DNA from 3 places in the Mesorhizobium sp. ESP-6-2 genome. Region 1 is predicted to be linked to each of the others. Evidence: predicted binding sites of a transcription regulator. Region 1 holds the regulator's gene; each other region holds the start of a gene.

Region 1 (10,031 bases):
TGTCGTGGTCGTCGACGACGACGGCATGCATGTAGGTCGGGTTGCCATCCGAGCGCAGGATGATGAAGTCGTCCAGATCCTTGTTGGGAAAGCGCACGTCGCCCTGGACACGGTCATGCACCACCGTCTCGCCCTTGGTCGGCGCCTTGATGCGGATCGCGCCCTTGACGCCAGGAGGCGCCTGCGAAGGGTCGCGGTCACGCCAGCTTCCGTCATAGCGCGGCGGCAGGCCCTTGGCCCTGGCCGCCTCGCGCATGGCCTCAAGCTCGGCAGGAGTCTCGTAGCTGTAATAGGCCTTGCCCATGCGCACCAGCTCCTCGGCCACCTCGCGATGGCGCGGCGCGCGCTCGAATTGCGAGACGGCCTCGCCGTCCCAGCCAAGACCGAGCCAGGAAAGGCCGTCCAGGATGGCGGCCGTTGCCGCATCGGTGGAGCGCTCGCGGTCGGTGTCCTCGATGCGCAGCAGCATAGTACCGCCGGTGTGCCTGGCGTAGAGCCAGTTGAAGAGCGCCGTACGCGCGCCGCCAATGTGCAGGTAGCCGGTGGGCGAGGGGGCAAAACGGGTGACAACCTTGTCGGACATACAACTCTCGGGAAACGTCTGGAGCGAGGTGCGGATCACGCGCACTTTCGCGCGTCGCGCGTTCATGTAGCATAGGGTGTCGAGGGCGCAAGGGGCAGACCCGATGGCTGGAGCGGGCCGGGGCGCGGAGGAAGGCGAGGACGTCGTTACCGGCGTCAGCGAACGCTCTCTCTTTGTCATGCCCGCGCCGGCCTCATTGCCGCTGGCGCCGTCGCCCTTACAGCAGCCCGGCAAGTCGATGCCGCCGGATGTTTCCGCGCCGCCTGGCGTCCCTGCTGTCCGCGCGGCCTCGCGCCTGCGCCGGGAGTTCGGTCGTGCTTCATGGCCTCGCCTGCGCAACGGCGTGGCCAGAGCCGCCGAGCTCGAACTCGATCGGGGCATAGCCTTCCTGCTCGTCCCGGTGTTCCTGGCGTGCGGATCGATTGCCTATTTTTCGTTGGCGGCGGAGCCGGGCTTTGCCAAGCCCGTCGCGGTCGCGATCCTGATGGCACTGTGCGCGCTCGTTTCGCGCTCATGGCCGAAAACGCACCTGTGCTTCATGGCGGCGCTGTTGTGCGCGCTCGGCATGCTCGCCGGCAAAGTCGAGACTTGGCGGGCGGGAACGCGGATGCTGGGCTCGGAAATCTCCACGCAAGTGACCGGCCGCGTCGTTTCGGTCGACCAGATGGAGACCGGCCGCATCCGGCTGACCATCGACGTGACATCGACCGCGCGGCCGAAACTGCGCTACGCGCCGGAGCGCGTTCGCCTTTCGGCGCGCAAGGTGCCGGCTGAAGTGACCGCCGGGTCCCTCGTGACCGGCTATGCCAGGCTGTTGCCGCCAACCGGACCGGTGCGGCCGGACAGCTATGACTTTTCCTTCGACAGCTACTTCGCCGGCATCGGCGCCAGCGGCTTCTTTCTCGGCAACCCCAAAATCGTCTCGGCCGATGACAGGCCGCTGTTGGCTGGCCTTTCAGCCGCGATCGAGAGCGCTCGCGAAACCATTGCCGACCATATCAGAGGCAGCATCGGCGGCGCCGAGGGCGAGATCGCCGCGGCGCTGATCGTGGGTGTGCGTGCAGGTATTCCCGACGAGATCAACGAAGCGATGCGACGCACCGGCATCTATCACATCATTTCCATCTCCGGGCTGCACATGGCGCTGGTCGCCGGCACAGTCATGGGTCTGCTGCGCGGCGGCTTCGCCTTGTTCCCGAACTTCTCTTCCCGTCGGCCGGTCAAGAAATACGCGGCCGCAGCCGCCCTTTTCTCGATCGCTGCCTATCTCGTCATTTCAGGCGTCGTCGTTGCCGCCGAACGGAGTTTCATCATGCTGGCGGTGATGCTGATCGCCGTGCTGTTCGATCGTGCGGCACTCACCATGCGCAACCTGGCGATTTCGGCGATCGCCGTCATCGTGGTGTCGCCGCACGAGGTGGTAGGGCCGAGCTTCCAGATGTCGTTTGCCGCCACCGCGGCCCTGGTCGGCGCCTATGCCGGCTGGTCGGATCGCAAAGCCGACAAAGCGCGGACCCCGCCGCCGCAACGGACCTTGCCCGGCCTCCTGACGCGAAAACTGCTGCTGGCGACAGGTGGGCTGGCAATGACCTCGATCATCGCGGGAAGCGCCACGGCGCTTTTCGCCATCTGGCATTTCCAGCGCGTGTCGCCGCTCAGCCTGTTCGCCAATCTTGCAGTCATGCCGATCGTTTCCGTCGTGATGTTTCTTGCGGTTGCCAGTGCGCTGCTGATGCCGTTCGGGTTCGATGGACCATCGCTTTATCTGATGGGCAAGGGACTGACCGCGATGATCGCCATATCGGGATGGATCTCGCAACGCTCGCCGGTCGACGCGGTCGGGTTGATTTCGCAGCAATCCGTTCTTCTGGTGGCGATCGCCCTGGTCATCGCGACGATGGCCACGACATGGCTGCGGCTGGCGGCACTTCCCTTCGCGCTCGCCGGCCTGTTGACCGTCTCGGACACGCGCACGCCGGACGTGCTGATTTCGGAGGATGCCCGCTTGGTGGCGCTGCCGATCGGCGGCGGCGAGCTCGCGATCAACCGGGCGCGCCCGAACGAATTCACGGTCGACAACTGGAAACGCGCGCTGAAATCCGAAACCATCGTTGCGCCGGAGCTGTTCGGCAGCGGAGACGGACAGTTCGACATCTTCGATCCCGCGCAACTTCCGGCGGGAGCGCCTTTCTATTGTTTCACCGGCCTGTGCATGGCCCGGCATCCCTCCGGGGCGATCATTGCGCAGGTGGAGGATCGCAAGGATGCCTGGAGGGCCTGCGCCTATGCGGATCTGATCGTCATCAACGACCCCGGGGGCTACGACCCCTGCCACAATCCGCTGGTTCTCGTCATCACCAAGCGGCAGCTCGCTCGCAAGGGAAGTGCCGCCGTATTCTTCGACCAGCAATCGGCGACGGCACCGGCCCAGGTCAGCTTTGCCGTCGACAGGCCATATCGGCCCTGGCACGAACAGCGAAAATTTTCACGTGAGGCAAGGGGACTGCCGCCTTACCGTAAACCCGAAAAGCCCACCGCCGAACCCGCTCAGTAGCGCCTGATCAGTCCGACCAGCTTGCCTTGCACCTTGACCCTGTCCGGTCCGAAAATACGTGTTTCATAGGCCGGATTGGCGGCCTCAAGCGCAATCGAGGCGCCCTTGCGACGGAAGCGCTTCAGCGTCGCTTCCTCCTCGTCGACCAGGGCCACGACAATCTCGCCGGGACTTGCGGTGTCGGCGTTGCGGATGATGACCGTATCGCCGTCGAAGATGCCGGCCTCGATCATCGAATCGCCCTTGACCTCCAGCGCATAGTGCTCGCCGCCCATGATCATGTCCGGCGGCACCGAAATGGAATGCGTCTGATGTTGGATAGCGTCGATCGGCACGCCCGCAGCGATACGGCCCATGACCGGGATCGACACCGCTGAAACCGCGTCGTCGTCATTGCCGGCAGCGGGCAGACGCGAAGACGTCGCCGGCTTGATCTGCCGGCTAGGGCTGCCCTGTCCGAGGCTGCCCTGGATGACGCTCGGGGAGAACTTCTTTGCCGCGTTAAGACCCGGCGCGATCGAGTCCGGCAGGCGCAGCACCTCCAGTGCGCGCGCCCGGTTGGGCAGGCGGCGAATAAAGCCGCGCTCCTCCAACGCTGTGATCAGCCGATGAATTCCCGACTTGGAGGCGAGGTCCAGCGCTTCCTTCATCTCGTCGAAGGACGGCGGAATGCCGCTTTCCTTCAGCCGTTCATGGATGAACATCAAGAGTTCATGTTGCTTGCGCGTGAGCATGGCGGCCCCCAAAGGCATTGCACGAAGGGTCTGGAACCAGAATCAGAAAACAAACCCAGAACAAACACTATCTGTTCCAGTTGTGTTCCGCAACCATTTAAAGTTTAATGAATTTGTTAAGGCGGCGGAAACGAAACGCCCTCCCGCAGCCAGCATCCTGCCAACGCGATCCGTCGTCAATGCGCTCTCAGGCTCTTTGAAACTATTTTGGTTAATGGCCTGTGGCCCGGCCGATCTCCACTCTTGGTACAAGCCTGAAAACTGTGTGACCGGCAGGTGCCGGCTGCCTTTCGGGGCGGATCAAAATCTCCGCGGCTCGTGAACGAAACGAAACCAAAATGCCAACTTCCTGCCGGAAAGTGGCCAGACATCACCGGACGCGACGGGCTGCGTTCGTTCGCTCCTTGCTTCCCGTTCGCTTGACTAAACCGTATAATAATGTACGGTTTTCGAAGAGGAACACCAATGACCACGCCGAAGCAGGCCGCGCGACGCGAACGGATAGAGGAGGCCGCCTATGCGGTGCTCCGGGAAACCGGCTACAAAAGCGCCTCCCTGCTTGCCATCGCCAAGCGGGCATCGGCCTCGAACGAAACCCTTTACAACTGGTACGGCAACAAGCAGGTCCTGTTTCGATCCTTGATCGAAGCCAATGCGGGAGAAGCAAGGAAGCTGCTGGAGGACGCTCTTCACCAAGCGCGCGATCCACTCGAAACCCTGAATTCGCTCGGGCCAGTCCTGCTGACCCTTGTGACGGGCGACAAGGCGGTGGCGCTCAATCGCGCCGCAGCCGGCGACGTCAACGATACAGGCACGCTGGGCCAATCGATCGCGCAATTCGGCCGCAATACCATAATGCCGCTTGTCGGCGACCTGCTTCGAACCGCAAGTCGGGCCGGCCTGATCGCCTGTGACGATCCTGTCGAAGCCGCCGACATCTACATCAGTCTTTTGATCGGCGATCTCCAGGTTCGCCGGATCGTCGGGGTGCTCGAGGAGTTGCCTCGGCCGGAAATCGAGCAAAGATCGAACCGGGCGTTCACCCTGTTCTTGCGCCTCTATGCGGCCAGCCCTTGCCCCGGCGGCAAAACAGCCGGCCCGTTTCCGGGGCGCTCTTCTCACCGAGGAACATCGTGACCATGAGCAAAATTCCCGATCTCGCAGCGATCGAGGCAATGGACACCGCGGATCCGCTGCGTGCCATGCGTGACCGCTTCACCTTGCCTCAAGGGGTGATCTATCTCGACGGCAATTCGCTGGGCGCCGCTTCCCCCGCCGTGTTCGGCGAGCTGCAGAAGGCCGCCACGCAGGAGTGGGCGCAGGATCTGATCCGCGCCTGGAACACCGCCGGCTGGTTCGACATGCCGGTCGAACTCGGCGACCAGCTCGGGCGCCTGATCGGGGCCGCCGCCGGCCAGACGGTGGTCTGCGATACCACCTCGATCAACATCTACAAGGTGCTGCATGCGGCACTCGGGATGCGGCCGGACAGGTCGGTCGTCGTCGCCGAGGGGGACAGCTTTCCGACCGATCTCTATATGGCCGAGGGCGTTGCCTCGACACGGCCGGGCACGGTGCTGCGGCTCGAGGGTGTCGATGCGCCGTCCATAGAAGAACTGATCGACGAGCGGGTTGCGGTCATCCTGGTCAACCACGTCAACTACAAATCCGGGCAGCTGCGCGACATGGTCGCGCTGACGCGCAGGGCGCATGAAGCCGGCGCGCTGATCGTCTGGGATCTCTGCCATACCGCCGGCGCCTTGCTCGTCGAGCTCGACCGTTCGAACGCCGATTTCGCCGTCGGCTGCACCTACAAATATCTCAATGGCGGCCCGGGTGCCCCGGCCTTCATTTACGCGGCCGAGCGCCACCATGGCGATGTCCGCCAGCCGCTCAGCGGCTGGTGGGGCCATGCGCGGCCATTCGCCTTCGAACAGGGTTTTGCTGCCGGCACCGGCATTCGCCGGTTTCTCTGCGGCACGCAGCCTGTGCTGTCGATGCGCGCGCTCAAAGGGGCGCTCGATGTCTGGAACGACGTCGACATGGCAGAGGTGCGCAGGAAGAGCATCGCATTGACCGATCTGTTCATCCAGCTCGTCGAGGCAAAATGCGGCGCCTACGGCCTCGAACTCGAAAGTCCGCGCGACGGCAATGAGCGCGGCAGCCAGGTGTCGTTCCTCCACCGGCACGGCTATCAGGTGATGCGGGCCTTGATCCAGCGCGGCGTGATCGGCGATTTTCGCGCGCCATCCACGATTCGCTTCGGCTTCACGCCGCTTTATGTCGGCTATGTCGATGTCTGGCAGGCGGTCGAGGTGCTGGAAGACATTTTGCGCACGGACGCCTGGCAGGAGGCGCGTTTCGCCGTCAAGGCGGCGGTGACTTAAGAGCCCGTCGCTCAGAAAAGCGCAGCGTTTTCGAGATAACGATCTGCACTCGGCAAAGCTACGTCAGAGCCGGGTACGAACCTTCCACAGCTCCGGGAATAGTTCGACCTCCAGCATCTTCTTCAGGTAGGACGCGCCTGATGTGCCGCCGGTGCCGCGCTTCATGCCGATGATGCGCTCGACCGTGGTGACGTGGTTGAAGCGCCAGCGGCGGAAATAATCCTCGAAGTCGACCAGCTTCTCGGCGAGTTCGTAGAACATCCAGTAGCGTTGCGGGTCGCGGTAGATGGTCTGCCAGGCGACAAGGACCTCTTCGTTCTCGGTCCGCGCTTCGCGCCAGTCCGTACGCCTTGCGTCGCCACCGATGTCGAAGCCGTTGCGGGCGAGCAGCAGCAGCGCCTCGTCGTAGAGCGACGGTTGCGCCAGGATCGCCTCCAGTTTCTCGCTGAGGTCTGGCCGGTGCTTGTGCGGTCCAAGCATTGCGAGATTGCGGTTGCCGGCCATGAACTCGATGGCACGGTACTGCCACGACTGGAAGCCCGAGGACTGGCCAAGCGCGTCCCGGAACTCGGTGTATTCGCTGGGCGTCATCGTGCGCAGCACGTCCCAGGCATTGTTGAGCTGCTCGAAGATGCGCGCGACACGCGAAAGCATCTTGAAGCTCGGTTCGAGACGGTCTGCGCGGATGGAGCGGATTGCGGCGCCGATTTCGTGCAGCGCGAGCTTCATCCAGAGTTCCGACGTCTGGTGCTGGATGATGAACAGCATCTCGTCATGGGCTGACGAAAGCGGCTCCTGCGCCTCGAGCACCTTTTCCAGATGCAGATAGTCGCTGTAGGACATGCGCTCCTTGAACGACATTTCCGCGCCCTCGGTGGAAGGGTCGTAGGGCTTGCTCAATTGATCTTCTCCGCGCGCAGCCGGAAGCGCTGGATCTTGCCGGTCTGCGTCTTGGGCAAAGCGGCGATGAATTTTACCGAGCGCGGGTATTTGTAGGGCGCGATCGTCGCCTTGACATGGTCCTGCAGGCGCTTGACGGTCATTGCGTCCGGCGCCACGCCTTGCACGAGCACCACATGCGCCTCGACGATCTGGCCGCGCTCGGCATCCTCGGCGCCGACCACCGCGCATTCGGCGACATCGGCATGCGCCAGCAGCGCCGCTTCGACCTCTGGGCCGGCGATGTTGTAGCCGGCACTGACAATCATGTCGTCGGAGCGCGCGGCGAAGTGGAAGAAACCGTCCTCGTCCTGCCAGAACGTGTCGCCGGTGAGGTTCCACCCGTCGCGGACATAGTCGCTCTGCCTGGCATCGGCCATGTAGCGGCAGCCGGTCGGTCCCCGCACCGCGAGCCTGCCTGCGGTGCCGCGCGGCACTTCACGCATTTCGTCGTCGACGATGCGCGCCTGATAGCCGCCAACGGCCTTGCCGGTGGAAGCGGGCTTCATGTCGTCGAAACGGTTGGAAATGAAAATATGGAGCATTTCCGTGGCGCCGATGCCGTCGAGGATCGGCTTGCCGGTCTTTTCAGTCCATTCCTCGAAGACCGGCGCGGGCAAGGTCTCGCCGGCTGAAACCGCGACCCGCAGCGACGATAAATCGGCCCCTTCGTCCATGGCCTTGAGCATTGCGCGATAGGCGGTGGGCGCGGTGAAGGAGATCGTCGCTTTGTAGGTTTCGATGATTTGGACCATGTTGGGCGGCGTGGCCTGTTCCAGCAGCGTCGCCGCGGCGCCGAAACGCAGCGGGAAGATGGCGAGCCCGCCAAGGCCGAAGGTGAAGGCCAGCGGCGGCGAGCCGACGAAGATGTCGTCGGGCGTCACCTGCAGGATCTCGCGGGCGTAGGCGTCGGCGATGATCAGGAGGTCGCGGTGAAAATGCATCGTCGCCTTCGGCACGCCCGTGGTGCCTGAGGTGAAGCCGAGCAGGGCGACGTCGTCACGCCCGGTCTCGACGGCGGTGAAGGTGACCGGCTTGTCGAGGGCGGCGCGATCGATTTCGGCGTCGTGGTTGGCGGTGCCGTCGAAGCCGATGACCTGCTTGAGGAACGCGCTGTCCTTGGCGCAGGCGGTCATCTCGTCCATCAGCCTGGTGTCGCACAGCGCTGTGGTGATTTCGGCCTTGTCGACGATCTTGGCGAGTTCGCCGGCGCGCAGCATCGGCATCGTGTTGACCACGACGGCGCCGACCTTGGTGGCGGCCAGCCAGCAGGCCACCATTGCGGGGTTGTTGGCCGAGCGGATCAGTACCCGGTTGCCTGGCTTGACGCCGTAATTCTCGACCAGCGCATGCGCCAGCCTGTTCGTCCAGTCGGATAATTCCTTGTAGGTGCGGCGGCGGCCATTGCCGATCAGCGCGGTGTGGTCGCCGAGGCCTTTCTCGACCAGCCTGTCGGTCAGTTCGACGCCGGCATTGAGCCGTTCGGGATAGTCGAAGCCGTCAAGCAGGAAGTCCGGCCATTGATCCGGTGGCGGCAGGTTATCGCGCGTGAATGTGTCGATATGCGCTGATGGCCCAAGCATTTTCGGCTGCCCCTGTCTGCCTCACGCCCATCGCTGAACAAGGCACAGGATCGCACCAGTCGAAATTTGTTTCAAGCCTAAAATGTTTTGCCCCGGAGCATTGACGTTGCCTCTGTCGATCGTCATTGCTAGCGGCTGAAACGATGCCGTCCGGGGGAGGGTGCCGATGCTCGAACATCGCATTGCCGATTGGGACAATGCCTACGCCAACGGCGCCAACATCGCCGGCAGCGATCGCTGGCCGGCTGCATGGGTCGAGCCGGCGCAGGCATTTCGCGATGCGCTTGCGGCAAAGGGCAGGGCTCAGCTCGACATCGCCTATGGCGACAGGCCGCGCAACAGGCTCGATCTCTTCCTTCCCGCCGCCACGCCCAAGGGGCTCGTCGTGTTCATCCATGGCGGCTACTGGCTGGAGTCCGACAAGGATACCTGGTCGCATCTCGCCAGGGGCTCGGTTGACAGCGGCTTTGCCGTGGCGATGCCGTCCTATACGCTCTGCCCCGACATACGCATCGCCGGCATCTCCCACGAGATCGGCGCAGCGATCGGCAAGGCGGCGGCGATGGTCGGGGGACCGCTTATGCTGACCGGGCATTCGGCCGGCGGCCATCTCGCCAGCCGCATGGCGACGACATCAACGCCCCTGGCAGCCGGCGTGGCAAGGCGCGTACGCCACGTCGTTTCGATTTCAGGCCTGCATGACCTGCGTCCGCTCATGCGCACCGGCATGAATGCGGCGCTGAAAATCGATGAAGCCGAGGCGCTGACGGAAAGCCCGGCGCTGCTGCGGCCCATGGATGGCGCGCGCATCACGTGCTGGGCCGGAGGCGGCGAGCGGTCCGAGTTCTTGCGCCAGAACGCCTTGCTGGCCAATATCTGGACAGGGCTTGGTGCCGTCACGAGCGCGGTGGTCGAGCCGGACCGACATCATTACGACATTGTCGAAGGCCTGGCCGATCCGGCGCATCCGCTGACACGAGTTTTGCTAGCGGAATCAACGATCTGATTTGTCGCTAGAATCAGCTGGTTATACGGGAAATATTCACCTCAGCATGAGAACGCTGCAAGCGTCTCCTGCAGCCGCAGCGGATACAAATGGTTCGCGCACGATCAGTCCGTTGGCGTCGGCCAGCATCCTCAGCATCGAGGAATCCTGGATGCTGAAAGGGGTTGCAACCAGGATGTCGGCCTTTTGCCTGACCACCGCCCGCACATAGTCCTGGCGCAGATCATTGGCCTGCATAGCGGCGC
Region 2 (10,031 bases), on a different contig from region 1:
CTTCCGGCAGGGTGGCAAGGACATAGGGCTGCCCGTAAGGGTCTCGCGCCTGCGGATAATGCTCAGTCAGCAGAGTGAAGGCGCGCTTCAGGCAGGTCAGCATGCCGAGTGCCAGAACGTCGACCTTGAGGATCTTGACCGCGTCGAGATCGTCCTTGTCCCATTCGACCATCTTGCGTTCCTCCATCGCCGTCTTGACGATGGGGACGATCTCGTCGAGCCGGTCGCGGGTGATAACGAAGCCGCCGACATGCTGGGAGAGGTGACGGGGAAAGCCCATGATCTCGTTGGCGCGCTCCATCACATGTCGCGATATGGGATCGGCGCGGTCGAGGCCGCCGGCCCGGGCTTCCTTCTCGCCAAGCTCCGAGGTCGACCAGCCCCAGATCGAGCCGGAGAGCGATGCCCTGACATCCTCGGACAGGCCCATCGCCTTCGACACTTCGCGCAGCGCCGAGCGGCCGCGATAGCTGATGACGGCGGCGGCCAGCGCGGTGCGCTTGGAGCTGTATTTCTCGTAGATATATTGGATGACCGTCTCGCGCTTTTCATGCTCGAAATCGACGTCGATGTCGGGCGGCTCGTTTCTCTCCTCGGAAATGAAGCGTTCGAACAGCGTATCGATCCGATCCGGCCCGACCTCGGTGATGCCGATGCAGAAGCAGACGACTGAATTGGCGGCCGAACCGCGTCCCTGGCAGAGAATGTCCTGGCTGCGGGCGAATGTGACGATGTCGTGGACGGTCAGGAAATAACGGGCATAGTTCAGGCGCTCGATGAGGGCGAGCTCTTCCTCGATGCGCTTCGTCACCGATTGCGGCACGCCCGAGGGATAGCGCCTGGCCGCCCCCTCCCGTGCCAGCCTTTCCAGCTCCGCCTGCGGGCCGAGGCCCGATTGCGTCGGCTCGTCGGGGTAATTGTACTGAAGGTCGCTGAGCGAGAAGGTCAATTCCTGCGCGAAGCGCAGCGTCTCGGCCAGCGCGTCGGGATGCCTGCGGAACAGGCGCGCCATCTCCAGCGGCGGCTTCAGATGACGTTCGGCATTCGCCGTGAGTTCCAGCCCGACCTCCGAAACGGGAATGTTGAGGCGGATCGCGGTCAGCACGTCCTGCAGCGGGCGGCGTTCGGCCGTGTGGTAGAGAACGTCGTTGGTCGCCATCAAGGGCAGGCCGGCACTCTCGGCCAGCGCCGCCGCCTGCTCGATCCTGAAGCGGTCGTTTCCCGCATAGTCGGGCGAAACGCCAAGCCGCAGGCTTTCGCCGAAACGGTGCTTGAGCTCGCCAAGCAGGGCCAGTGTGCCCTCGGCCCCCGTCGTCAGGTCGGGCAGGACCGCCAGCGACATCAGATCGCCCCATTCCAGAAGGTCGCTGCGCCTCAAAAAGGTCGCGCCCTTTTCGGTCTCCTCGCGCAGATTGGCTTGCGTGAGCATGCGGCACAGATGCCCCCAGCCCTTGCGGTTCTGCGGATAGGCGAGAATATCAGGCGTGCCGTCGCAGAAAACCAGCCGGCAGCCGGGGTGGTAGGCAAACGTCTCGACCTTGGCCTGCTGCCAGGCGCGCACCACGCCCGCCACCGTGTTGCGGTCGGCGAGCCCGATCGCGGAGAACCCCATGAGCTTGGCCGCGACCACCAGCTCTTCCGGCTTGGAGGCGCCGCGCAGGAAGGAGAAATTCGACTGGATGCCGAATTCCGCATAGGGAATGGCGGTCAGCGCGTTCATGCGAAGACCCCGTGCAGGAACCAGCGCGGCGGGATTTCAGAGCCGCCATAGAGACCTTGCCGGTAGAGCCAGTAGCGGCGGCCGTCGGCATCCTCGATGCGGAAATAGTCACGTGTCGACGCCGCCTCGTCGCTCGAAAATTCACGCCACCATTCCGGCGCGATGCGTTCGGGCCCTTCTGCCCGGGTGACCCGGTAGAGCGCGCGCCGCCAGCGGAAATTCAGCGGCGGTCCCTCGGGCATTTCGGTGGCCGGCACCTCGATCGGCTCGGGCGAGCGGAAAAGCCGGATCGGCCGCTCCGGCGGGAAGATGGTCATCGGCGCCTCAATCCTGTCCGGTTTCTTCGGCGGCGTGGTGCGGCGCGGGGTTTCCGTGAAGGGGATGGTGACGACGGCACGCTCGGGCAGATGGCTTTCCACGGCGACCGGCTTGAGAACCGCTCCCTCGCCGAGCCGGGCGCGGATGCGGTCGGCGAACAGCGCGATATCGGCGCCGTCGTCGGTCGTTTCGCCTGTCAGGTCGGCCTGCGGCATGTCGAAGGCCGCCGCCGCCAGCACCGAGAGCCGCACCAGGTCGAAGCCATAGCCGGCATCGATATGCTGCTCGAGGGCGGCCAGCCGCTCATGGAACAATTTCTGGATCAGCCGGGGTTCGCGCATCGGCCGCGACGTGCCGAGCGCGATGCGGCTGACGGCGCCGTCGACGCGGAACAAGAGCAGCGCCAGGCTTCTCGCGCCTTCGCCGCGCCGCTCGAGGTCGATCTTCAGGGTCGTCGCCAGCATGCCCACCAGCCGTTCTATGTCCTCTGTCAGCGTGACGGGCTCGGCCAAATGGCGTTCGACCGAAAGCGGCGCGACGGGCAGGCGCGGCGACACCGCTTCGTCGAGACGGCCGAGCGCCTGGTCGAGGCGCAAGAGCAGGGAGGCGCCGAAGCGGCGGGCGAGCGGCGCGCGCGGCGCGGCCAGGACCGCGCCCGCCGTGCGCAGGCCCACGCTTTCCAGGCTGGCGCGGGTTTCCGGCGCGATACGCAGCGCCGCCAACGGCAAGGGCGCCAGAAGCGCTTCCTCCTCGCCGCCGGCAACGATGCGGTCGCCGCAGAACCGCGCCGCCGCCCAGGCGGCGCCGGGCGTCGCGGCAAGCCCGGCGCGGACGTCGAAGCCCTGATGGAAGAAGCGCGACAGGATCTCGTCCAGCATGGTGCGTTCGCCGCCGAAAAGATGGGTGCAGCCGGTGACGTCGAGGAACAGGCCGTCGGTCCCGTCGAGCGCCACCAGCGGGGTATAGCGGTCGCACCAGTCGGCAAGGCCTTCGAGCAGGCGCCGGTCGGCTTCGGCATCGGCCTCCATTATGTCGATCGACGGATGCATGGCGCGCGCATCGGCGATGCCCATGCCGGGCTTCAGATGCAGCGCCTCAGCCCGCTCGTCGAGGGCTAAGATGCGCTGCGCGTTGCTGTCGCGATGGCTGATCACCAGCGGCCGGTGATCCGACGGCCGGGAACGCCAGGACCGCCCCAGGCGCTGCCGCAGGATCCGTTCGGCCGCGAGATAGGGAAACCACAGGGACAGGATTCTTTGCTCGTTCTTCCCCGGCCCTTCTTTCCCCAATCCTTCTTTCATCGAATATGCGTTCATCGGGGTTCCACTCCAATATGAATTGTCCTGGCAGGGCCGTGCGGCTCTTGCCGATGCTGATGGTGAAGGCGGGGCGGCCGATCGAGCCGGCAAGCGGCCCGGCCACCGTGTCGCGCGGCCCTGCCGGCGCCGCCGAGACGATGAGGCGGACGGGCGCCGCCGTCGGTTCGGGTTCGGCCGCCTGCCGCAGCAGGAAGACCGGTCGGCCGGCGCTCTGCGCGCGGGCGTGCAGCCGGCGCGTCGCGGTCAGGTCCAGCCGCTGCGGATTGCCGCGGACTTCAAGGATGACGGCGGCGAGCGCCGTCATGCGGGCCGCCTCCTCGGCGACCCACAGCGCATCGGCGAGCCGTGGCGCCTCGGAAAACAGCAATTGCTCCGGCTCGATGCCGAAGGCGGCGTGGAGGCCCCGGGCATAGGGAAAGCCCGCCTCGCGAAAAACCTCCTGGGTGCCGATCCACAGCACCGGCGATCGCGGCCCTTGCTTGAGGATCAGGCTGGGCTTGAGGATCAGGCTGGCGAGCGACAGGGCGAAGCCGGCGACGGCGCCGGCATCGCGGGTCTCGACGCCATGGATTTCGCTCAAGGCCGCTTTCGGCAGGCCGCCGCCCAAATTGCCGCCCCAATCGCCACCGAGGGCGGCATCGAGACGGCCGATGCCGGTGCGCAGGAAAGCATCCGGCCTGGCCACGGCGATGCCGCGCCGGACCACGGTGCGGTCCGCGTCGGCCATGCCGGCGCCGGAAGCCGCGCCGGCCGGCGCCTGCAGGCGCTCGGGCAGCGTTCCCTCGATTTTCGAGATCTGGCGGCGCAGGGCAAAAACAGTCTCCCGCGCCACGGCGGTCATCGCCATGACGGTCAGCTTCCACTCACAATTGTTCCTGTTATGTTCCTATTGATTCCAGAGGCGACCCGAAGAGTCAAGCAGACTCATGGGGAATTTATTCCTCTTCAATAAGAAGGTTCAACGCGGGTCGGCAAAGCCGGTCAGCGCCGCAAGCCATGCGAAACGGCTCCCCGGCGCCGTAAGCAATTCCCCGGGGTTGGCCGCCGCGTCATTTGCCGATTGTGGCGCGAAAGCCTATATGCCGGGATCAAAGGACAAAGCATGGCCCGCATCTACAAGACCCGCATTTGGCACGACCAGCTTTCGCCGTCGATGGACGAGATAGAGTTCCTGGCGCTAGAGGCCTACGCCCATCTGCCCGAGGATTTTCGCAAGCTGACCGGCGAGATCGTCATCCAGATCGCCGAATTCCCCACCGACGAGATCATGGACGACCTGTCGCTGGAAACCCCCTTCGACCTGCTCGGCCTGTTCGAGGGACGCGGCATTGCCGAGCGCTGGAACCCGCAGACCGGCGAAGGCCCGAACCGCATCACGCTCTACCGCCGCGCCATCCTCGACTACTGGGCCGAGAACGAGGAGACCTTGGGCGACATCGTCACCCATGTGCTCATCCACGAGATCGGCCACCATTTTGGCCTGTCGGACGACGATATGGAGAAGATCGAAGAGGCAGCCGAGTAGGCCCCTTCAGCGCTTTCGCCTACCAGTCGCTGAGCTTGGTGTCCGGCCCGTATTCCTGGCCCTCGACATCCTTCACCACGGCCTGGCCGCAGCGCATGGTCTTGGTCTTCTTGTCGTAGGCGTAGGTGGGCGAGCCGAACAGGTGCCAGCCCTTGTTCAGCGCCGCCGTCACCTTGTGACAGAAGCTGGCGTCGTCCGGAGCGGTGAGAAAGCGGTAGAGTTTCATCATTCAATTCCTGTCGTCAGTCCATCGCCCGCGATCGGCAATCCAACACGGCACATCATGCGCCGACGGCCGCCGTCTTCGCCAGCAGTTTTTCGGCCTGCGCAAGGTGCAGCCGTTCGACCATCCTTCCCTCCAGCGCAATCACGTTCTTGCCGGTGTTTTCCGGAAGCGCAAAGGCCTGCTTCACTGCGCGGGCCTTGGCCACCGCCTCCGCCGATGGCGCAAAGGCGCGGTTCGCCGCCTCGATCTGGGCGGGATGGATGAGCGTCTTGCCGTCGAAGCCCATGGCGGCCGCTTCCGTGCATTCGCGGCTGAAAGCATCGAGCGCGCGAAAATCGTTGAAGACCCCGTCGACGATATCGAGGTCGCCGGCACGCGCCGCCAGCACCATCTGCATCAGCCACGGCAGGAGATAACGCCGGTCCGGCGTCGCCAGAATGCCGGTGTCCTTGGTCAGGTCATTCGTTCCGGCAACGAAACAATCAAGCCGTGAGGCAGGATCGCGGCCAAGTTCGGCGATGGCGCCGACATTGAGCACGGCCTTGGGTGTCTCGATCATCGCCCATAGTTTCACGCTGTCGGGAACGGAATTGTCGTCGAGCACGTCACCGGCCTCGAGCACGTCGCGGGGCGTGTCGACCTTGGCCAGCAGGATGCCGTCCGGCTCCGCCTTGGCCGCCGCCAGCAGGTCGGCGCCACCCCATTCACTCGAGAGCGCATTGATGCGCACCACCATCTCGCAGCGCCGGCCACTATGGTTGGTATCAGGACGACTGCTGAAGATGCCGGCCAGTCTTTCGCGCGCCACGGCCTTGTCGGCCGGGGCGACGGCATCCTCCAGGTCGATGATGACGGTGTCGCAGACAAGCTGCGCCATCTTGGCCAGCGCCTTGTCGTTCGAGGCGGGGACATAGAGCACCGAGCGGCGCGGGCGGTAGGGATCGGTCGTCATGCCAAATCTATGCCGCCTGCCGCGGGTTGAGGCAAGGGAGCAGGCGGCATCGCGCGGCGCTCTACCGGCGCTACCGACATGGGGCTCGGCATCGTGCTGGCCCTCCTGAAAGCGCAGGATGGCACGATCAGGCCGGTTGACTCCGAGCGCGGCACGCGCTTCGAGATTGTTTTGCCGGTCGCGTAAGGACGCCGGCAGCGATCGGAGAAAAAAGTGCGCTACGACATTGTCATCATCGGCGGAGCCATCGTCGGCTCCTCGATCGCCTATTATCTGCGCGAGGAGGGCTTTTCCGGCAGGATCGCGCTGGTCGAGCGCGACCCGCAATTTTCCCATGCGGCGACGACGCTATCCATGGCCTCGATCCGCCAGCAATTCTCGATTCCGGAAAACATCCGCCTGTCGCAATTCACGCTGAAACTGTTCCGTCGGCTGAAGGAAGAATTCGGCGCCGACGCCGACATCGGTTTTCGCGAGGGCGGCTATCTTATTCTCGCCGGCGAGGCCGGGCTGCCGATCCTCAGGGCCAACCACGAGGCACAGCTTGCCGAAGGCGCCGACATTTTGCTGGAGGACGCCGAACAGCTCGTGCGCCGTTTCCCTTGGCTGTCGGCCGAGGGCATCACCGCCGGCGCCTATGGCCGCAGCGGCGAGGGCTGGTTCGACGCGCATGCCATGCTGACGCTGTTCCGCAAGGCGTTGCGGGAGAAGAAGATCGACTTCATCAACGCTTCGGTCACCGGCATCGAGCGGCAGGGTGCCCGCGTTACCGGCGTCAGCCTCGACAATGGCGAACGGCTCGAGGCGGGCATCCTCATCAATGCCGCAGGGCCGAATGCCGGTAAGGTCGCCGCACTCGCCGGGCTGGCGCTGCCGGTCGAGCCGCGCAAGCGCAACGTGTTCGTCTTCGAGGCGCGTGAGAAATATTCCGACATGCCGCTGCTGGTCGATCCCTCCGGCATCTATGTCAGGCCGGAAGGCTCGGTCTATCTCACCGGCGGCGCCGAGCCGGAAGAGGGCGACGGCCCGGCCGATGCCGCCGATTTCGACGTCGACTGGCCGCTGTTCGAAGAGGTGATCTGGCCGGTGCTGGCGACCCGCATCCCGGCCTTCGAGGCAATCAAGCCGACGCGCGCCTGGGCCGGTCATTACGACTACAACACGCTCGACCAGAACGCGGTGATCGGCCCGCATCCCGAAGTCGGCAATTTCCTCTTCGCCAACGGCTTTTCCGGCCACGGCCTGCAGCAGGCGCCCGCCGTCGGCAAGGCGCTGGCCGAGCTGATCGTCCATGGCGGCTACCGCACGGTCGATTGCTCGCCCTTTGGCTACGAACGCGTGGCCGAGGGGCGGGCGTTCCGCGAATTGAATGTGATTTGAGGCGAGTTTAGGGTCCTCTTTGACGCTGACATCAAGGGGGGTCTGCACCGCCACCAGTCGGCTAACCCGCCACTCGGCTTCCCGCACCCAAATACGCCTGTAGCCAGCTCAGCACGCGTCCCCAGCCCTCGGCATGTTCGGCTGCCGCTTCGCTCAGTCCGGCAAAGCCGCCATGGCAGATGGTGAGGCGCGTGCCCGCGGCGGTTGGTTCCAGCAGCCAGGCGACCGTCGTTTGCCGGCGGCCAAGCGTCGGATGATCCCAGGCATAGGCCCTTGTCTGCACGATCCGGCGCGGCACCTCGATATCGAGGAATTCCCCGTTGGCCGGCAGCTCGCTGCCGTCGGCTCCACGGACCGTGACAGTCCATCGGCCGCCGGCGCGAAGGTCTGCCGACCATTTTACCATCCGACAGGTGTCGGCGGATCCCCACCATTGTTCGACCTCGTCGGTGATCAGCGCGCGGAAAACGCGCTCGGCCGGCGCGCCGATCTCGGCCTGGGCCATCACGGTCTCGCCATTGGTCATGCTCTGCACGGTTGACGTTGGCATTGGGACAAGCAACATCGATGCCTCCGGAGGATTATTTCGGCTCGGAAACGATTTTTTCAGCCTTTCGACGCCGGCCGCGATAGGCCCCGCCCGGTTTCGAGCAGGCTTTTCAGGCTCGACAGGACGAGCGGCCAGCCCTTGCCGACATGCTCCAGCAGCTTGTGCGGGCCGTCGGCCGCGTGGGTGATGGCTAGCTTCATCATGTCGCCCTCCTGCTCGATGACAAAGGTGCAGGTGGTGTAGCCATCGGCCTTCACGTCCGGCATGAACTCATTGCGCCATTTGATCACCAGGCGCCTTGGCGGATCGATCTCGAGGATCTCGCCGCTATCGGTCACCCGACCGTCGGCATAGACCATCTTCCACGCCGAGCCCTTTCTCCAGTCGCTCTGCATGCGGGCGCCGAGAAAATATTGCTCGTGAAATTCCGGATCGGTCAGCGCTTCCCAAAGCTTCTCGGGCGTGGTGCGGATGTAGGTCACATAAACGAAGGCATTGCTCATCGATCTTCCCTTTCGAGGCGTCTCTTCAGATCGCTGAGGGCAGAGAGCCGCCCCCGCTCGAATTTGCCGATCCAGCGCTCGGCGATCTCGTTGATCGGAACCGGGTTGAGGTAGTGCTCCTTCTCGCGCCCCTTGCGGATTGTGGTGACGAGGTTTGCCTCCTCTAGGATCGCCAGGTGCTTGGTCACCGCCTGGCGCGTCATATCCATCTCAGCGCACAGCCCGTTCAGCGTCTGCCCGTTCCTGTCATGAAGGCTGTCCAGCAATTGCCGGCGGGTCGGGTCGGCCAAAGCGCGAAAGACGGCGTCCATGCTCATGGCTTTAATATGCAACCATTTGGTTGCGTGTCAAGCGCGACATGTCATGCCAACGGCTGCTGGATCCGGCCACAGGAAAAAAATGTCAGCGCGTGCGGGAGAACCAGAAGGCGTCGGCCATGCGCATCATGCCGATGCGTTCGTAGAAGCCGACGGCGTCGGGCACGGAAACCAGGCTGATGGCGACGGACGGGCCGAGCTGCCGCCGCGCCTCGTCCATCAGTCCCTTGCCGATGCCGAGCCCCTGCGCCGATCCGGAAACGGCGAGATCGGAGATGTAGCAGACCCAGGAGAAGTCCGTCACGGCCCTGATGACGCCGACCAGCGGCTTGCCTTCGATATCCAGCCGCGCGGTCAGCACCAGATTGGCGCCCGACAGCATCGCCCGCAGCCTGTCGGCATCATCGACGGGACGGATCTCGCCAAGGCCGGAGTCCACCAGCACGCGGCGGAATTCGGCGACGTCGAGCGCGGGTTCGCGGGCATAGAGGATTTTTTCAGCCATCACAGCCAGACTGCACCATCGGGCCGCGAATTCGAAGCCGTTTGTGCGGCACCCGTGCCGACGCGCGCGAACACCTGCCTTTTATTTGTCGCCGGCTTTGTGTAAACCGGGCGCCAGCAATCCCCCGCAATGCCAGGAAGACGGGCAAAGACCATGGAAAAATTCACCAAGCTCACCGGCGTCGCCGCGCCCATGCCGATCGTCAATGTCGACACCGACATGATCATCCCCAAGGATTATCTCAAGACGATCAAGCGCACCGGGCTCGGCAGCGGCCTGTTCGCCGAGATGCGCTACAGGGACGACGGTTCGGAGAATCCGGATTTCGTGCTCAACAAGCCGGCCTACCGCAAGGCGCAGATCCTTGTCGCCGGCGACAATTTCGGCTGCGGCTCCTCGCGCGAGCACGCGCCGTGGGCGCTGCTCGATTTCGGCATACGCTGTGTCATCTCGACCTCTTTCGCCGACATCTTCTACAACAACTGCTTCAAGAACGGCGTGCTGCCCATAACCGTCAGCCCCGAGGATCTCGACAAGCTGATGGACGACGCTTCGCGCGGCTCCAACGCCACCTTGTCGATCGACCTCGAGGCCAAGGAGATTCGCGGGCCCGACGGCGGCGTGGTCAAGTTTGACCTCGATGACTTCAAGCGCCATTGCCTGCTGAACGGCCTCGACGATATCGGCCTGACCATGGAGAAGGCCGGCGCCATCGC
Region 3 (10,031 bases), on a different contig from region 1:
TCGAGCGATCGAAACGCGGCTGGCCGGCGCCATCGCGGCGCCCTTCATGAGCGGGCCGGGTGCCGGGCTGGCCGCCAGCGGCATCCGCCGGGGCATCGGAGCGCGCCGCCTGGCCGTTGCGCGGCCGGGCGCGGTTCTCGTGGTGACGGTGACGAGGCCGCTGGTCGAAGCGGCCCTGCCGCCACAACAGGATCGGCTTAGGCTCTTCGGCTTCCGCGGCGGGCACGCCGGCTTCATCCTGTCCCTGTTGGGGAGCGTCGGCGCTGTCACCCCCCTCGCTTCGCTCCGCGACCTCCCCCGTCGAGGGGGAGGTGAGAGCGTCGGCGCTTTCGGCGGCAGGAGTTTCAAGCACGGCTTCTGCTACAGGCGCAACCCCTTCCGTAGCTTCGGCTGGAGCTTCGGGTTGTTCTTCCGCAACAGACTTGGCCGCTTCCGCAATGGGTTCAGCAGGAATTTCGATGGCGGTCTGGGCAGTCGCGGTTTCCGGATATTCCGCCGATGTCTCCGCAGGCGTATCCGTCGCAGCCGCCTCCGCCGCCTTGGCCCGCTCGGCGCGCGCGGTCTCTTCCGCTGCCAGCTTGGCCGCCACGGCTTCCCGGGCGGCATTGTCCTGCGCTTCCAGCCGTGCCTTGATTTCGGCCGCCGGCTTCGGCTCGGCACGATAGCCAAGACCTTTCAGGATTTCTTCCATGTCATCGGCCGTGGCGCCGAGAATCGACATCATCGGCGGCGTCACCATGAAAGACTGGCCGTCATAGGCGCCATCCGGACGCTGGCCGAGGCCGGGCTTCCAGTTGGTCGCCGGGCGGATCAGGTCGGCCAGCCGTTCCAGAATGTCGATGCGCACGGCGCGGCGGCCGAGATTGCGGTAGCCGGCAAGCTTGTAGAAGGCCTTGTCGAAAGCCGGATCGATGACCACCGAGGTGCGGCCCGATGCCAGCGCATGGACGACGTCGCCGAAGCCGGGCTTGTCCTTGCCGTCGTTTTTCAGCGCCCACAGCAACGTCACCAATCCCGCGGGCGCCGGCTTGATCAGCGCCGGCACGAAGACATGATAGGCGCCGAAGCGCACGCCCAGCCGGCGCAATGCCGCGCGGCCTTCCTGGTCGAGCGACTTCATCTCCTCGGCGATGTCGCGGCGATTGATAAGGCCGAAATTCTCGACCAGCTGGAAGGCAATGCCGCGGCCGATACCCGATATCTGCTCGGCATTCTTTAAATCGACCAGCGGCTTCAGCAGGGATTCGATCTGAAAATTGACGAAGCGCTCGGCGCGCGCCGCGACCTTGTCACGCGCTGGGCCGGTCAGTTGTTCGTCGGCCAAAAGCACCAGGCGAGGCTTCAGCGCGTCCTCGCCGGCCACCAGCGTGCCGATCGGCGCACCGATCCAGCGCAGCGTGCCGTCGGAGCCGAGCGCGATGTCCCCATTGGCGCAGGCGCCGAAGCGTTCGGCGCGTGCCTCGAACTCCGCCGCCAGCGCCTTCTGGGCGGCCGCGCGCACGGCCTTGGCGTCTTCGCCGCCAGCGCTCTGATCGGCGGTGAAACGGAACCCCTGCAACTCGCCGACATGGTGGCCTTCGACGAGGACGGTTCCGGTTGGGCTTATTTCGGCTTCAGGCATGGTATTTTCTCTAAGGCGCCGCATGAGGACGGAAGTCCTGCGGTCTACGAAGCGTTTCGTCAACCGCTCATGCAGCGCATCCGACAATCTGTCTTCGATTTCGCGCGTCTTTTCCTGCCAGTGTGCCTGATCGGCCAGCCAGCCGGGCCGGTTCGACACGAATGTCCAGGTGCGGATCTGGGCAATGCGGTGCGAGAGCGTATCGATGTCACCCTCGGTGGTGTCGGCGCGGCGCACCTGCTCGGCCATGTAATTCTCGTCGACATGGCCATGCCTGGCGAGGTCCATGTAGATCGACGCAATGAGGTCGGCGTGCTGGGCCGGGGCTATCTTGCGGTAGTCGGGAAGCGCGCAGGCCTCCCACAGCAGCGCGACGCGCCTTGCGTCGGTGGCGAGCGCCCTGATGTCCTCGTCACGCGAGAGGTGCTCAAGCGCCTGCGCATCGACTGCCGGCAGCGCGCGGGTCAGGCCCTCCACCGGGGCATTGGTCTCAATCGAGCGCTTCAGCGCGTCGAGGCTGGCGAAATTGAAACGCGCTGTGCGCCATTGCAGAACCTTCACCGGGTCGAAGTCGTGGCTTTCGATCTTCTTGACCAATTCCTCGTCCAGCGGGTCGACCTGGCCGGTGACGCCAAAGGTGCCGTCGCGCAGGTGCCGGCCGGCGCGCCCGGCGATCTGGCCGAGTTCGGCCGCCGTCAGGTTGCGATACTGGTAGCCGTCGAACTTGCGGTTCTGGGCGAAGGCGACATGGTCGAGATCGAGGTTAAGGCCCATGCCGATGGCATCGGTGGCGACGAGATAGTCGACGTCGCCCGACTGAAACAGCGCCACCTGGGCGTTGCGGGTGCGGGGCGAGAGCGCGCCAAGCACGACGGCCGCACCGCCCTGCTGGCGGCGGATCAGTTCGGCGATGGCATAGACCTCGTCGGCGGAGAAGGCGACGATCGCTGTGCGCCGCGGCAGGCGGGTCAGCTTCTTCGAACCGGCATAGGCCAGATGCGACAGCCGCGGCCGCGTCACCACCGAGACGCCTTTCAACAGGCGCTGCAAGATGCCGTGCATGGTGGCGGCGCCGAGCAGCAGCGTCTCCTGGCGGCCGCGCAGGTGCAGGATGCGGTCGGTGAAGATATGGCCGCGCTCGAGATCACCGGCAAGCTGCACCTCGTCGATGGCGACGAAGGCGGCATCGGTCTCGCGCGGCATGGCTTCGACGGTACAGACCGAATATCTGGCGTCTGGCGGCTGGATCTTCTCCTCGCCGGTGATGAGCGCCACCTTGTGGGCACCGACCTTTTCGCAGACGCGGGTATAGACCTCTCGCGCCAAGAGCCTGAGCGGTAGGCCGATGATGCCGCTTTCATGCGCCACCATTCGCTCGATGGCGAGGTGGGTCTTGCCTGTGTTGGTCGGCCCAAGCACGGCAGTCACGTCGCGACCCGACAGGATCAGCGGCTCGGTGGGTTTCGGATGGATGTTCATCGGCTCGGAAATAAGGCTTTCTGGCCTCTCATTGTCGGGAGCACGCCTCGGTCGGCGCGTATGACAGGCGACACATAGGGATTTCAGGCGCGAAGCGAAAGCGGAATGTTCCGCCGTCGGTTCGAAGCCGCCTCCGTCAAGCTTCGGTTCGGCTGCTGATTAAGGGTTGGAACGAGTCTGGAACGAATCGGCGACGAATCGCTGACTCACTCGGATTCAGGTTTTGTTCACGGCTAGATGTGGAGTTTTGGCTGATGATCCTTACCACATGCTGAATCACGGAATTGGCCCGATTCATGCTAGGCGAGAGCGCCGTTAACTTTTGCCGGCAAGGCCGCGCGGCAGCCCGCCTTGCTTCATCCAAGCTTATGAAATTGTTGATCTTTCTTAACAGAATTAACGGTTTGACAGGCGATTGCGGCTGCTCTCGTTAACGTTTCGGCCAAACATGGAACGAAAGGGCGACGAATCGGCGACGTCGGGATTTTCCCTGTTTGTTCACGACAAGATGTAGTGTTGCGCACAGGTTTTCCACCGACAATGCACAGCTTGTCCATGCAGTTTTGCACAATACCCGCTGGCGCCATTAACCTTTACGTGCCGGATTGGAACAGCAGACCGACAGCCATCATCGGACGGCGTCACGGACATGCCAAGCGGATGGCGAACGAGCCCTCCTTCAAATCGGCACCGGGAAGCCGGCAGCCCGGCGAGACCTCAGGCGAAGTACTGGCCGCCATTGGCGGTGATGGTCGATCCCGTGATGAAACCGGCGTCCTCGGAGGCGAGGAAGACGACGCAACGCGCGATCTCCTCCGGCTCGCCGAGGCGCCCGACCGGGATTTGCGGGATGATGCGTTCGTTGAGCACCTTCTCGTCGATCGCCCGGACCATTTCGGTGGCGATGTAGCCTGGGCAGATGATGTTGACGGTGATGCCCGCGCGGGCTCCTTCCTGGGCCAGAGCCTTCGAGAAACCGATGTCGCCGGCCTTGGCCGCGGAGTAGTTGACCTGGCCGGCCTGGCCCTTCTGGCCATTGATGGAGGAGATGGTGATGACGCGGCCGAACTTGCGGTCGCGCATGCCGCTCCACAGCGGATGCGTCATGTTGAAAACGCCGGAGAGATTGGTGTCGATGACCTCCTTCCATTGCTCGCGCGTTAGCTTGTGGAACATGGCGTCGCGCGTGATGCCGGCATTGTTGACCAGCACCGCGACCGGGCCTAGATCGGCCTCGACTTGCTTGATGCCGGCGGCGCAGGCGTCGTAGTCGGCGACCGACCATTTGTAGGTCTTGATGCCGGTTGTGGCCGTGAATTTGCTCGCCGCCTCATCATTGCCGGCGTAGTTGGCGGCAACCGAATAGCCGGCTTCCTTCAGCGCCATCGATATTGCCGCGCCGATGCCGCGCGATCCGCCCGTGACGATTGCAACCTTGGTCATGCGCTCCCTCCCTTTGGTTGGGAGAGTGAACAGGGAGCAGCGAATAACGAGTAGGGATCAGATATCCCGTTGCGCCGACGCCGTTCTTCCCTGTTCGCTACTCCCCATTTACTTCTCTTTTAGAGCGCTTCGACGCACATGGCGACGCCCATGCCGCCGCCGATGCACAGGGTGGCGAGACCCTTCTTGGCACCTCTTCGGCGCATCTCGTGGAGCAGCGTGTTGAAAATGCGCGCGCCAGAGGCGCCGATCGGATGACCGATGGCGATGGCGCCGCCATTGACGTTAACGATCGAGGGATCCCAGCCCATGTCCTTGTTGACCGCGCAGGCCTGCGCGGCGAAAGCCTCGTTGGCCTCGATCAGGTCGAGATCGCCGACCGACCAGCCGGCCTTTTCCAGCGCTTTTCGCGAGGCGGGAATCGGACCGGTGCCCATGATCGCGGGGTCAACGCCCGCGGTCGCCCAGGAGACGATGCGCGCCAGCGGGGTGATGCCCCGCCTGGCAGCTTCCGCTTCGCTCATCAAAAGCGCGCCGGCGGCGCCGTCGTTGATGCCGGAGGCATTGGCGGCGGTCACAGTGCCGTCCTTGTCGAAGGCTGGCTTCAGTTTGGTCATGGCATCCAGCGTCGCGCCATGGCGGATGTATTCGTCCTGGTCGACAATTGTATCGCCCTTCTTGCCCTTGATGGTGAAGGCGACGATCTCGTCCTTGAACCGGCCCGCCTTCTGCGCGGCCTCGGCCTTGTTCTGCGAGGCCAGCGCGAACTGGTCCTGATCTTCGCGGGTGATCTGGAACTGACGCGCGACGTTCTCGGCGGTGTTGCCCATGTGATAGCCATTGAAGGCATCCCACAGCCCATCCCTGATCATGGTGTCGATCATCTTGTAGTCGCCCATCTTGACGCCAGCGCGCAGATGCTGGGCGTGCGGTGACAGCGACATCGATTCCTGACCGCCGGCGACGATCACCTTGGCATCGCCGGCGGCGATCTGCTGCATGCCAAGCGCAATCGCACGCAGGCCCGAACCGCACACCTGGTTGAGGCCCCAGGCGGTGGTCTCCCTGGGCAGCCCGGCGAGGATCGAAGCCTGGCGGGCGGGGTTCTGCCCCTGGGCCGCGGTCAGCACCTGGCCAAGAATGACCTCGTCGACCTCGGCCGCCTCGACGCCGGCGCGCGACAACAATTCCCTTACGACGACGGCGCCAAGCTCGTGCGCCGGGGTGGCGGCGAAAGCGCCGTTGAAGGAACCGACCGGTGTGCGCGCCGCGCTGGCGACGACGATGGCATTGGAAACGGGCATTCTGTTCTCCAAACTTCAAGCTGATGTTCTGTGGTTGAAGACTTTTCTTGCCCTTTCCAAATCGCGAGTCAAACCGGAAATCGGCAGGGCACCCATGCGTCGCAGGCAAGCTGCGCATGGCCGCGACATCAAGCTGTCCGCTGCTGCGCAGCATATTTCACCGGCCATGCAGCGATAATTAATCCCGCACTGCACAAACTGCTTGGAATTGTGACGCTTTTGCGCATATCCTTTGAACGGGCGCAATCGTTACCGGCGGCTTACTCAGGCGCGCCGGTGTCCGGGGAGGATGCAGATGGCTGCGAAAGACGATCCGATCGTCATCAAGAAATATGCCAATCGCCGGCTCTACAACACCGGCACCAGCACCTATGTGACGCTCGAGGACCTGGCCGAAATGGTCAAGAAGGGCGAAGAGTTCACGGTGCAGGACGCCAAGACCGGTGATGACATCACGCATCCGGTTCTGACCCAGATCATCTTCGAATTGGAGAACAAGGACGGGCAGAACATGCTGCCGATCCCGTTCCTGCGCCAGTTGATCGCCTTCTACGGCGACCAGATGCAGATGATCGTGCCGAGCTTCCTCGAACAATCGATGATCGCCTTCTCCAAGGAACAGGAGCGCTTCCGCGAGCAGATGAAGGGCGCCATCGGCAAGTCACCACTCGACATGATGAAGATGGCCACGCCGATCAAGGCGCTGGAGGAGCAGACGCGCCGCAACATGGAAATGTTCCAGAATGCCATGCGTCTGTTCACGCCTTTCCCGCCGGCAGGCTCGGCACCTGCGGCGGCCCCCGCCGAACCGGCCAGGAAGGAAACGCCGGAAAAACCCGACGATCTGCAGCAGTTGAAGGACCAGATCGCGGCCATGCAGCGCAAGCTCGACACCATGTCGTGAGGGCGCAGCGCTTTTCTTCCGATCCTACGGCAATAATCCCTCATAGCGACCGCGCGGCCTGATGCTGCCGCCGCTCGTTGCCTGTTCGACCATGTGGGCGGCCCAGCCAACGCTGCGCCCAAGCGCGAACAGCTGGAACGGCGCATCGCGCGGCAGGCCGAGGCTGCGCGTCAGAACGGCCAGGGCAAAGTCGACGTTCGGGCGGGCGCCGGTCGCGGCAATGGCGGCGATTTCCAGCGATCGCAATGTTTTGTCGGTGTTGTCGATGGCCGCCAAAAGCGCCGTGGCGCGGGGATCTCCTTCGGGATAGAGCGGATGGCCGAACGCTGGCAAAGGCCTATCGTGGCTGAGCCAGCGCCGGATCGCCGCATCGGCGCCGTGCCGCGCCGCATCGTCCGCGAGTTGCATCACCGCCTCGCTGGCGCCACCGTGCCGCGGACCGGAAAGTGTCGCCAGACCCGCGAGCAGGCAGGCGGCGGGCGAGGCTCCGGTCGAGGCCGCGACGCGCGCCGCGAAGGTCGATGCGTTGAGTTCGTGATCGGCAAGCAGCACAAGGGCGCGCCGGATAGCCTGCGCCCCGCCTTCATCCACCGACCAGCCTCGCGCCAACCGCAAGTGCAGGGGATCGGATCCCGCCGAGGCGCCAAGGGCGCCGGCCAGCACGCCGATCGCGCGCGCGGCGTCGGTGCACAGCGAGGCGGCGCCGCGTCCAAGTGAAGGCCGCCCCTGGCCGGCGAGCATGGCAAGTTGCATGAAGGCCGGGGCTCGGCCGAGTTGTTGGGATTGATCCGAGGCCGGGGCTTCGAAACTCACCGGCTCAGGCAGGGCCCACAGCACGGCGGCGGTCTCTTCGAGCGTCGCATGTTCGGACAGCGCAACGGCGTCACGGCCCCGATAGACAAGGTGCCCGTGCGAAACGGTCGAGATCGAGGTGACGATCGAGGGTTCGCCCCAGGCGATGGCGCTTTCGGCGATGGCCGATGGGCTGCGTCCGCGCGCTCTTCGCATCATCAAGGCCGCGATATCGTCGGCGCGATACTGGCTGCGGCGCGGATCGGCACTGTCCGGGCGCATGCCGATGCGCCCGCGACTGACATAGGCGTAGAGCGTCTGCGGACGCACCTTGAGCCGTTCCAGCGCTTCGTCCCGCGACAGCCATTCGGACATGTCGGCCCCATATTGATTCTATTGATCAAGATTGATGCGCGTGTTGCCCATCCTTATCCTTGATGTCGGAAAAGCTCAAGGAGACAAAGCCATGGCGAACGGGCTCGATGACGTGGTGGCGGCGGAAACGGTGCTGTCCGACGTGGATGGGCTGGGCGGCCGCTTGACGATCCGGGGGTATTCCCTGCCGGAACTGGCCGGGCGATGGAACTATCCGCAGGTCGTTCGCCTGCTTCTCAACGGCTTCTTCGACGACCTTCCCGGAGACGCGGAGCTGGCCGCGAAACTGGGCCAGGCGCGCGTCGAGGTGTTCGACCGGCTCTTGCCTTGCCTGCCCCTGCTGGCGCCGCTCGACGTCTATAGCGCCATGCGCGCCGGCATGGCGCTGCTGCCGGACGGCGAGACGCTGACGGACGCGCTTCGGCTGATCGCGGCGCCCGCCGTGCTGACGCCGGCGCTCTTGCGCATGCAGCGCGGCGAACAGCCGGTCGCGCCCGACGGGAAGGCCGATCATGCCGCCGATATGCTGAGGATGCTCGACGGTTCCGTGCCGACGCCGGCTCTGGCAAAGGCACTCGACACTTACCTCGTGACCGTCTGCGATCATGGCCTCAATGCCTCGACCTTCGCCACGCGCATCGTCGCCTCGACGCAGGCCGGGCTGACATCGTCGGTGCTGGCTGGCCTCGGCGCGCTTAAGGGGCCGCTGCATGGCGGCGCGCCCGGCCCTGTCATCGAGATGCTCGACGCCATCCAGGCGCATGGCGACGCCGCCGGCTGGCTGCGCGGCGAGCTCGCGCGTGGCGCACGCATCATGGGCTTCGGCCATCGCATCTACCGCGTGCGCGATCCGCGCGCCGATGTGCTGAAGGCGGTTGTGCGCCAACTCGGCGGGGAGGGCGAAACCGGCCGTCGGCTGGCCTTCGCCGAGACAGTCGAGCAGGCTGCGCTCGAGGCGCTTCGCATCGCCAAGCCGCAGCGCTCGCTGCAGACCAATGTCGAGTTCTACACCGCGCTGGTGCTGGAAGCGGCGGGTTTTCTCAGCCAAGCCTTCAGCAATGTCTTCGCGGCCGGGCGCGTCGCCGGTTGGGTAGCGCATGCGCGCGAGCAGCAGACGACGGGACGGCTGATCCGGCCGCTGTCGCGCTATGTCGGACCGATGCCGGACCTCGTCGCCTGAGCATCAAATCTGTTTGGAAGATACACCGCGCCCTCCGCCACAAGGCGGAGGTGTTTCCGCATGATCGAAATTTCATGCGATCACGCGACCGTGCTCGTGTTCTTGCCTTGGTGCGTCCTTATATGCTGCACTGCAACATAGGTCTGCCGTGACGCTGACGTCCCGATTCCCGGGCGCGCAATAAGTCAGGCACCGGGATCGACAGGAACGCATGACGAAGAACGGCAAGGCGGAGGAAGTAAAGAAGATCAACATCGCGCTTCAGGGCGGCGGTTCGCACGGGGCTTTTTCCTGGGGCGTGCTCGACCGGCTTCTGGAGGATGGCCGGCTGGAGATCGCGGCGGTGTCCGGCACAAGCGCGGGCGCGATGAACGCGGTGGCGCTGGCCGACGGGTTCGTTCGCGGCGGCATCGAAGGCGCCCGCAAGAAGCTCGACGACTTCTGGCATGCGGTGGCGGCGAAGGGCCGGTTCAGCCCGGTGCAGCGCACGCCGTGGGACGTCGCCTGGGGCAATTGGTCGATCGAGAACACGCCGGGCTATGTCTTCTTCGACACGATGTCGCGGGTGTTCTCGCCCTATGTCGCCAACCCGCTCGGCCTCAATCCGCTGCGCGACGTCGTTGCGCAGGAGATTGATTTCAAGAATGTGCATGCCTGCAAGTCGATGGAACTATTCATTTCCGCCACCAATGTCGAGACCGGACAGCTACGGGTGTTTTCCGATGGTGAGATCGACCTCGACACAGTGATGGCCTCGGCCTGCCTGCCGCAACTGTTCCGCGCCGTCGAGATCAAGGGCGTGCCCTATTGGGACGGCGGTTATGGCGGCAATCCGGCGCTCTATCCGTTCTTCAAAGCGGCTGCCACCGAGGACGTGCTTTTGGTGCAGATCAATCCGGTCGTGCGCGAGGGAACGCCTAAAAGCGCCAACGA

Evidence for each region. The regulator LexA, encoded in region 1, represses DNA repair genes until DNA is damaged. The targets are predictions, from matches to a motif close to TGTTCNNNNTGTGTTCNG.
Region 2: a site for LexA is predicted at 4,228-4,245, ahead of LB532_RS02825 (ImuA family protein). Genes of this name have one in related genera too.
Region 3: a site for LexA is predicted at 3,268-3,285, ahead of LB532_RS00880 (helicase-related protein). Genes of this name have one in related genera too.

Annotation. Positions count from the first base shown of each region.
Region 1 covers NZ_JAIUGT010000009.1:122,425-132,455, forward strand. Annotated here, with positions in the region: gene gltX (glutamate--tRNA ligase) at 1-583, opposite strand, end outside; gene LB532_RS22495 (ComEC/Rec2 family competence protein) at 687-3,137, shown strand; gene lexA (transcriptional repressor LexA) at 3,131-3,871, opposite strand; gene LB532_RS22505 (TetR/AcrR family transcriptional regulator) at 4,337-5,008, shown strand; gene kynU (kynureninase) at 5,011-6,258, shown strand; gene kynA (tryptophan 2,3-dioxygenase) at 6,322-7,158, opposite strand; gene LB532_RS22520 (AMP-binding protein) at 7,155-8,780, opposite strand; gene LB532_RS22525 (alpha/beta hydrolase) at 8,947-9,786, shown strand; gene glp (gephyrin-like molybdotransferase Glp) at 9,823-10,031, opposite strand, start outside.
Region 2 covers NZ_JAIUGT010000001.1:569,992-580,022, forward strand. Annotated here, with positions in the region: gene LB532_RS02815 (error-prone DNA polymerase) at 1-1,720, opposite strand, end outside; gene LB532_RS02820 (DUF6504 family protein) at 1,717-3,192, opposite strand; gene LB532_RS02825 (ImuA family protein) at 3,134-4,204, opposite strand; gene LB532_RS02830 (metallopeptidase family protein) at 4,460-4,882, shown strand; gene LB532_RS02835 (DUF1737 domain-containing protein) at 4,902-5,108, opposite strand; gene LB532_RS02840 (HpcH/HpaI aldolase/citrate lyase family protein) at 5,164-6,060, opposite strand; gene LB532_RS02850 (NAD(P)/FAD-dependent oxidoreductase) at 6,274-7,440, shown strand; gene LB532_RS02855 (SRPBCC domain-containing protein) at 7,502-8,005, opposite strand; gene LB532_RS02860 (SRPBCC family protein) at 8,047-8,493, opposite strand; gene LB532_RS02865 (ArsR/SmtB family transcription factor) at 8,490-8,804, opposite strand; gene LB532_RS02870 (GNAT family N-acetyltransferase) at 8,896-9,315, opposite strand; gene leuD (3-isopropylmalate dehydratase small subunit) at 9,469-10,031, shown strand, end outside.
Region 3 covers NZ_JAIUGT010000001.1:163,727-173,757, reverse strand. Annotated here, with positions in the region: gene LB532_RS00880 (helicase-related protein) at 1-3,100, opposite strand, end outside; gene phbB (acetoacetyl-CoA reductase) at 3,818-4,543, opposite strand; gene LB532_RS00870 (acetyl-CoA C-acetyltransferase) at 4,663-5,847, opposite strand; gene LB532_RS00865 (hypothetical protein) at 5,828-6,025, shown strand; gene phaR (polyhydroxyalkanoate synthesis repressor PhaR) at 6,143-6,751, shown strand; gene LB532_RS00855 (citrate synthase) at 6,776-7,918, opposite strand; gene LB532_RS00850 (citrate synthase/methylcitrate synthase) at 8,010-9,098, shown strand; gene LB532_RS00845 (patatin-like phospholipase family protein) at 9,310-10,031, shown strand, end outside.